Regions from separate parts of the Carnobacterium sp. CS13 genome, predicted to be linked through region 1. Evidence: a T-box and tRNA genes for the amino acid it is inferred to sense, from the RefSeq annotation. Region 1 holds a T-box; the other holds one or more tRNA genes.
What was found. The T-box of region 1 lies ahead of argS (arginine--tRNA ligase). A T-box ahead of a tRNA ligase gene usually reads a tRNA of that ligase, here a tRNA-Arg.

Region 1 (3,372 bases):
CTGAATTCAAACAACAAATTATAGATGAAACTATCAGCATTGCTGAAAAACCAGAAAACTAATCTGATGGAACAAAAGAACCCTTAAACCTAAAAATAGGTTTAAGGGTTCTTCTTTGTTGCGATGAAAAGAACGAACAGATTACATTTGGTCTGGAGCTTTAACTCCTAGCAATCTTAAGTCTTCTTTCAAGATAATGGCAACCGTTTGGACTAAAGCCAAGCGGGCCGGTCTGCCAGCATCTTCAACTAAAACTTTGCTATTTGCATAGTAACGGTTGAAAGCTTGCGCTAAGTGCAGTGCATGTTTAGCGATCACAGAAGGTTCGCGTTTTTCATAGGCTCTTTGAATAGTTTCAGGGTATTCTTGCAGCAATTTAACGATTTCCCAACTATAAGCGTCGTTCAGCATATAATCAGCAGCAGGCTCTACTTTAAAATCGCCAGCTTTACGCAAAATGCTCATTGCACGAGCACGTGTGTATTGAACGTAAGGGCCCGTTTCGCCTTCAAAACGTACAACCTCTTCAATAACAAAGTCAAAGTTATTCAACCGATCATTTTTCAAATCATGGAAAACAACTGCGCCAATACCTACTTGGTCAGCAACTTCATTTTTATTTGGCAAGTCAGGATTTTTTGCTTCAATTTGTTGATGAGCTAGGTCTATGGCCTCGTTTAAAACTTCTTCTAGTAAGACGATTTTACCTTGACGAGTAGACAGTTTTTTGCCGCCTTGGGTAATTAAACCGAATGGGATGTGGTGCATGTCTTCAGACCAAGCGTATCCCATTTCATTTAAAACAGCTTTTAATTGTTTGAAATGATTGCTTTGTTCATTGCCGACAACGTATAAACTTTGAGCAAAATCATATGTCCGTTTCCGATAAAGTGCAGCAGCTAAATCACGTGTAATGTACAATGTAGCTCCATCTGATTTTTTGATAAGAGCAGGGTTCAAGTTGTACTTTTCTAAATCAACAATACTAGCTCCATTATCAACCGTTAATAGGTGTTTTTCTTCTAACAGATCAACAATTTCTTGCATCTTATCATTGTAGAAAGCTTCGCCGTTAAAGGAATCAAAAGTAATGTCTAACATATCATAAATATGGTTAAACTCTTTTAACGATTCTTCACGGAACCATTTCCAGAGTGAAACAGCTTCTTCATCAGCGTCTTCTAATTTTTTGAACCATTCACGTGCGTCATCATTTAATTCTGGTTGTTCTTCAGCGACAGCATGGAACTTCACGTAAAGACGCAGCAACTCAGCAATAGGTTCAGCATCGATTGCTTCAGCGTTGCCCCAAAGTTTGTAGGCAACGATCAACTTACCGAATTGAGTGCCCCAATCGCCTAAGTGATTGATTTTAATCGGTTTATAGCCCACTTTAGCATAAATATTAGCTAAAGCATTTCCGATAACAGTTGAACGCAAGTGGCCCATTGAAATAGGTTTAGCAATATTGGGCGAAGACATATCGATAGGAACTTGGCTGCCTGCTCCAATCGCTAAATCTCCGTATTGTTCACCTTGTGTTAAAACATCCTTCAAAACAGCTGCACTTACAATTGATTTATCCAAGAAAAAGTTTAAATATGGACCGACCACATCAATTTTTGCAACCATTGGAGAAGTTACTTTCACTCCTAGATCGGCAGCAATTTGTTGTGGAGCTTTGCGAAAAACTTTAGCTAGTGAAAATGTAGGGAACGCAACATCTCCATGTTCGGCTGACTTTGGTTTTTCAAGTAAATTGAAAATAGCTTCAACGGATAATGTGTCTCCAATTTGTTCTTGCAGTGCTTCAGCAACGATTAATTTATAATTCATTACATTTTTCCTCCTATTAAATATGACTAGATGAGGTTCATCTATCATTCGTTTTAGACATAAAAAAAACGCCCTGATTTGATTCTATGACTAGATCAAAAAAGAGACGAGGTTGAGCCCGCGGTACCACTCTTGTTGCTTCATCAAAAATGAAGCCACTTGTTTTTAGATAACGGCAAACAAAACCGAATAATTCTACTGCAGTTCGAATTATTTTCTCTGAAGTGCGTTTCCTGATTTTTTGCTGCTGGCTCTCACCGTCCCAACTCGCTTAAAACAATCGAAAATCAGTACTCTCTTCATCAACGAAAGTGTGTTTTTTACTTATAGCCAATTATAGCAAACCCATTGAACAATTCCAATAGTTAAAAAAAAGAATTTTTATTCATCTTTTTTTAAATAAATCGTTAAATCTAAGCGTATTCATGTTTTATTTGGTATAATAATAAAGAATCGTTTAATTATAAGGAGGTCTGAACAGTATGAAAAAATCAAATCGACAATTAGCTATCAAACAAATCATTAACAATTATGATATCGCCACTCAAGAAGAGTTATTGCATTACTTGAAAAAAGAAGGTGTAGAAGCGACGCAAGCAACGATTTCGCGTGATATCAAAGAGATGCATCTAGTTAAAACGACCACTTCAAATGGAAATGTCAAATACACGCTTTTCCAAAACAATAAAATGTCTAATGAAGAAAAATTGCAATCGACATTAGGGGAAGTGGTCATCAAGTTAACAAGAGTTCAATTTATGACGATTTTGATGACGATTCCTGGAAATGCACATGTCATCGGAGCACTGATGGATGCCATTGATTTCCCGGAAAAAGTTGGCACGATTGCTGGAAACGATACCTGTTTAATTATTTCGAAAAATGAAGAAGAGGCCATTAAGATGTATGATTATTTACATAAATGGGTCAATGAGTAACCATCAAAAAAATAATACTTGGAGGTCATTAGATGTCACAAACGCCCCTTTCTGGTTTGGCTAGTTTACAAAATGGATCGGATATCCGCGGAATTGCCATACAAACGGATCAGTATGAAGTTACATTGACGGACGAGCGAATTGAAGCTATTGCTTACGGTTTAGCTGTTTGGCTGAAAGAAGCCAAACAATTAAAAGTGACCGATGAAAAGAAACCTTTAAAAGTAGCGATCGGCTACGACAGTCGGTTATCAGCTAAACGCATCCAGACGGTTTTAATCAAAGGATTGACGAATACAGGAATCGATATTGTTGAAGTGGGGTTGGCTACAACTCCCGCGATGTTTATGTCGACCCAGTATGAAGAATACAATTGTGATGCTGCTATTATGATTACAGCTAGTCATCTGCCATATGAATACAACGGGTTAAAATTTTTTACAAAAGATGGCGGAGCAGAACATGAGGACATTCAGTTTATTTTAGAAAAAGCAGACTGGGAAAATATCACATGGGAAACGGATCAAGGTTTGGTTATCTCTCAGCCTTTATTGACGGCTTATGCAGCTGATTTAGTCGCTAAAATACAAAAAGGCAT
Region 2 (3,372 bases), 820 kb from region 1:
TGTCTCAACGAGAGACTCGGTGAAATTATAGTACCTGTGAAGATGCAGGTTACCCGCGACAGGACGGAAAGACCCCATGGAGCTTTACTGCAGTTTGATATTGAGTGTTTGTACAGCTTGTACAGGATAGGTAGGAGCCGATGAAACCAGGACGCTAGTCTTGGTGGAGGCGTTGGTGGGATACTACCCTTGCTGTATGACCACTCTAACCCACAGCCATGATCTGGCTGGGAGACAGTGTCTGACGGGCAGTTTGACTGGGGCGGTCGCCTCCTAAAGAGTAACGGAGGCGCCCAAAGGTTCCCTCAGAATGGTTGGAAATCATTCGTAGAGTGTAAAGGCAGAAGGGAGCTTGACTGCGAGACCTACAAGTCGAGCAGGGACGAAAGTCGGGCTTAGTGATCCGGTGGTTCCGCATGGAAGGGCCATCGCTCAACGGATAAAAGCTACCCTGGGGATAACAGGCTTATCTCCCCCAAGAGTCCACATCGACGGGGAGGTTTGGCACCTCGATGTCGGCTCATCGCATCCTGGGGCTGTAGTCGGTCCCAAGGGTTGGGCTGTTCGCCCATTAAAGCGGTACGCGAGCTGGGTTCAGAACGTCGTGAGACAGTTCGGTCCCTATCCGTCGCGGGCGCAGGAAATTTGAGAGGAGCTGTCCTTAGTACGAGAGGACCGGGATGGACACACCGCTGGTGTACCAGTTGTTCTGCCAAGAGCATCGCTGGGTAGCTATGTGTGGACGGGATAAACGCTGAAAGCATCTAAGCGTGAAGCCCCCCTCAAGATGAGATTTCCCATCACGTAAGTGAGTAAGACCCCTGAGAGATGATCAGGTAGATAGGTTGGAAGTGGAAGTACAGCGATGTATGGAGCGGACCAATACTAATCGGTCGAGGACTTAACCAATTTTTTAAACGGTGTCTTGGTTTCGACACGATGTTGCAAGAGAAAAACACTATCCAGTTTTGAGAGAACACCGTTCTCTTGATGAAAAAATGTGCGGTGGTGACGGCAAGAAGGTCACACCTGTTCCCATGCCGAACACAGCAGTTAAGCTTCTTAGCGCCGATGGTAGTGAAGGGTTTCCCTTTGTGAGAGTAGGACGCTGCCGCGCATTGATTCATTAAATTTAATTTATCCCATGGAGGTTTAGCTCAGCTGGGAGAGCATCTGCCTTACAAGCAGAGGGTCAGCGGTTCGATCCCGTTAACCTCCACCATGAGTCATTAGCTCAGTTGGTAGAGCATCTGACTTTTAATCAGAGGGTCGCAGGTTCGAATCCTGCATGACTCATAACTAAACATCTATGATGGATAGTTATGCTACGCTTAGCGGGTGTGGCGGAATTGGCAGACGCACTAGATTTAGGATCTAGCGTCGAGAGACGTGGGGGTTCAAGTCCCTTCACCCGCACCATTTATTCTTTTTACTGTATTAGCCGGCTTAGCTCAGTTGGTAGAGCATCTGATTTGTAATCAGAGGGTCGAGGGTTCAACTCCTTTAGCCGGCACCATTTGCGGAAGTAGTTCAGTGGTAGAACGCCACCTTGCCAAGGTGGAGGTCGCGGGTTCGAACCCCGTCTTCCGCTTACTAGACCAACTAGTAAGCAAGATTTGAAAAAATCATTGCTTGTTCTAAATGCCGGGGTGGCGGAACAGGTAGACGCACAGGACTTAAAATCCTGCGGTGAGTGATCACCGTGCCGGTTCGATTCCGGCCCTCGGCACCATTATTCAGCACCCATAGCTCAATTGGATAGAGTACCTGACTACGAATCAGGCGGTTAGAGGTTCGACTCCTCTTGGGTGCATTCCATTTTACATAATCAAGAATGGAAATACCAGATTTCAACATACGGGAAGTAGCTCAGCTTGGTAGAGCACTTGGTTTGGGACCAAGGGGTCGCAGGTTCGAATCCTGTCTTCCCGATTTAAAATGTTGGGGCCTTAGCTCAGCTGGGAGAGCGCCTGCCTTGCACGCAGGAGGTCAGCGGTTCGATCCCGCTAGGCTCCACTTTTAAGTTTTTAATTATTAGATATTTTGGCGGTGTAGCTCAGCTGGCTAGAGCGTCCGGTTCATACCCGGGAGGTCGGGGGTTCGATCCCCTTCGCCGCTATTACAATTGAAAGAGCTTGGACCTTTAGCTCAGTTGGTTAGAGCAGACGGCTCATAACCGTCCGGTCGCAGGTTCGAGTCCTGCAAGGTCCATTAGTCGTATCTTTTATGATTGATTACCTTGTATACATTATAACGGAGGATTACCCAAGTCTGGCTGAAGGGAACGGTCTTGAAAACCGTCAGGTGTGTAAAAGCACGCAAGAGTTCGAATCTCTTATCCTCCTTATCTTCATTTTTTATTCTTATTATCGCGGGGTGGAGCAGTTGGCAGCTCGTCGGGCTCATAACCCGAAGGTCACAGGTTCAAATCCTGTCCCCGCAATTATTATCATAGAACGCATATGATAAATAAATAGTACAATGCAAAAAAAGGTCTCGTGGTGTAGGGGTTAACATGTCTGCCTGTCACGCAGAAGATCGCGGGTTCGATTCCCGTCGAGACCGTTTTTGCGGGTGTAGTTTAGTGGTAAAACCACAGCCTTCCAAGCTGTTGATGCGAGTTCGATTCTCGTCACCCGCTTTTTTTATGGGCCTATAGCTCAGCTGGTTAGAGCGCACGCCTGATAAGCGTGAGGTCGATGGTTCGAGTCCATTTAGGCCCATTGAAATATATATTTTAGTTATTGGATTTGGGGAAGTACTCAAGAGGCTCAAGAGGCGCCCCTGCTAAGGGTGTAGGTCGCTAACGCGGCGCGAGGGTTCGAATCCCTCCTTCTCCGTTTTTAATATTTGAAACAAGGCCCGTTGGTCAAGTGGTTAAGACACCGCCCTTTCACGGCGGTATCACGGGTTCGAATCCCGTACGGGTCATAGCAATGAATTGCTTATAATTGAATGCAGTAAGTTGTTATAACAGTTGGAATTATGGAGGATTACCCAAGTCTGGCTGAAGGGAACGGTCTTGAAAACCGTCAGGTGTGTAAAAGCACGCAAGAGTTCGAATCTCTTATCCTCCTTATCTTCATTTTTTATTCTTATTATCGCGGGGTGGAGCAGTTGGCAGCTCGTCGGGCTCATAACCCGAAGGTCACAGGTTCAAATCCTGTCCCCGCAATTATTATCATAGAACATATATGATAAATAAATAGTACAATGCAAAAAGGTCTCGTGGTGTAGGGGTTAACATGTCTGCCTGTCACGCAGAAGATCGCGGGTTCGATTCCCGTCGAGACCGTTAATTGAATACTATGGCCCGGTAGCTCAGTTGGTAGAGCACTTGATTGAAGCTCAAGGTGTCGGCAGTTCGATTCT

Region 2: it has a tRNA-Arg gene. The T-box ahead of argS (arginine--tRNA ligase) is inferred to sense a tRNA for this amino acid. The anticodon was not compared.

What each region holds. Positions count from the first base shown of each region.
Region 1 covers NZ_CP067364.1:1,381,396-1,384,767, reverse strand. The annotation lists gene JHE06_RS06690 (BMP family lipoprotein) at 1-62, shown strand, start outside; gene argS (arginine--tRNA ligase) at 142-1,836, opposite strand; T-box leader at 1,936-2,151, opposite strand; gene argR (arginine repressor) at 2,319-2,774, shown strand; gene JHE06_RS06675 (phosphomannomutase/phosphoglucomutase) at 2,807-3,372, shown strand, end outside.
Region 2 covers NZ_CP067364.1:562,905-566,276, forward strand. The annotation lists rRNA gene JHE06_RS02715 (23S ribosomal RNA) at 1-909, shown strand, start outside; rRNA gene rrf (5S ribosomal RNA) at 1,002-1,117, shown strand; tRNA gene JHE06_RS02725 (tRNA-Val) at 1,147-1,222, shown strand; tRNA gene JHE06_RS02730 (tRNA-Lys) at 1,224-1,296, shown strand; tRNA gene JHE06_RS02735 (tRNA-Leu) at 1,335-1,419, shown strand; tRNA gene JHE06_RS02740 (tRNA-Thr) at 1,441-1,516, shown strand; tRNA gene JHE06_RS02745 (tRNA-Gly) at 1,520-1,591, shown strand; tRNA gene JHE06_RS02750 (tRNA-Leu) at 1,644-1,732, shown strand; tRNA gene JHE06_RS02755 (tRNA-Arg) at 1,740-1,813, shown strand; tRNA gene JHE06_RS02760 (tRNA-Pro) at 1,859-1,932, shown strand; tRNA gene JHE06_RS02765 (tRNA-Ala) at 1,944-2,016, shown strand; tRNA gene JHE06_RS02770 (tRNA-Met) at 2,046-2,119, shown strand; tRNA gene JHE06_RS02775 (tRNA-Ile) at 2,138-2,211, shown strand; tRNA gene JHE06_RS02780 (tRNA-Ser) at 2,256-2,345, shown strand; tRNA gene JHE06_RS02785 (tRNA-Met) at 2,371-2,443, shown strand; tRNA gene JHE06_RS02790 (tRNA-Asp) at 2,493-2,565, shown strand; tRNA gene JHE06_RS02795 (tRNA-Gly) at 2,571-2,641, shown strand; tRNA gene JHE06_RS02800 (tRNA-Ile) at 2,650-2,723, shown strand; tRNA gene JHE06_RS02805 (tRNA-Ser) at 2,753-2,840, shown strand; tRNA gene JHE06_RS02810 (tRNA-Glu) at 2,860-2,931, shown strand; tRNA gene JHE06_RS02815 (tRNA-Ser) at 2,988-3,077, shown strand; tRNA gene JHE06_RS02820 (tRNA-Met) at 3,103-3,175, shown strand; tRNA gene JHE06_RS02825 (tRNA-Asp) at 3,223-3,295, shown strand; tRNA gene JHE06_RS02830 (tRNA-Phe) at 3,311-3,372, shown strand, end outside.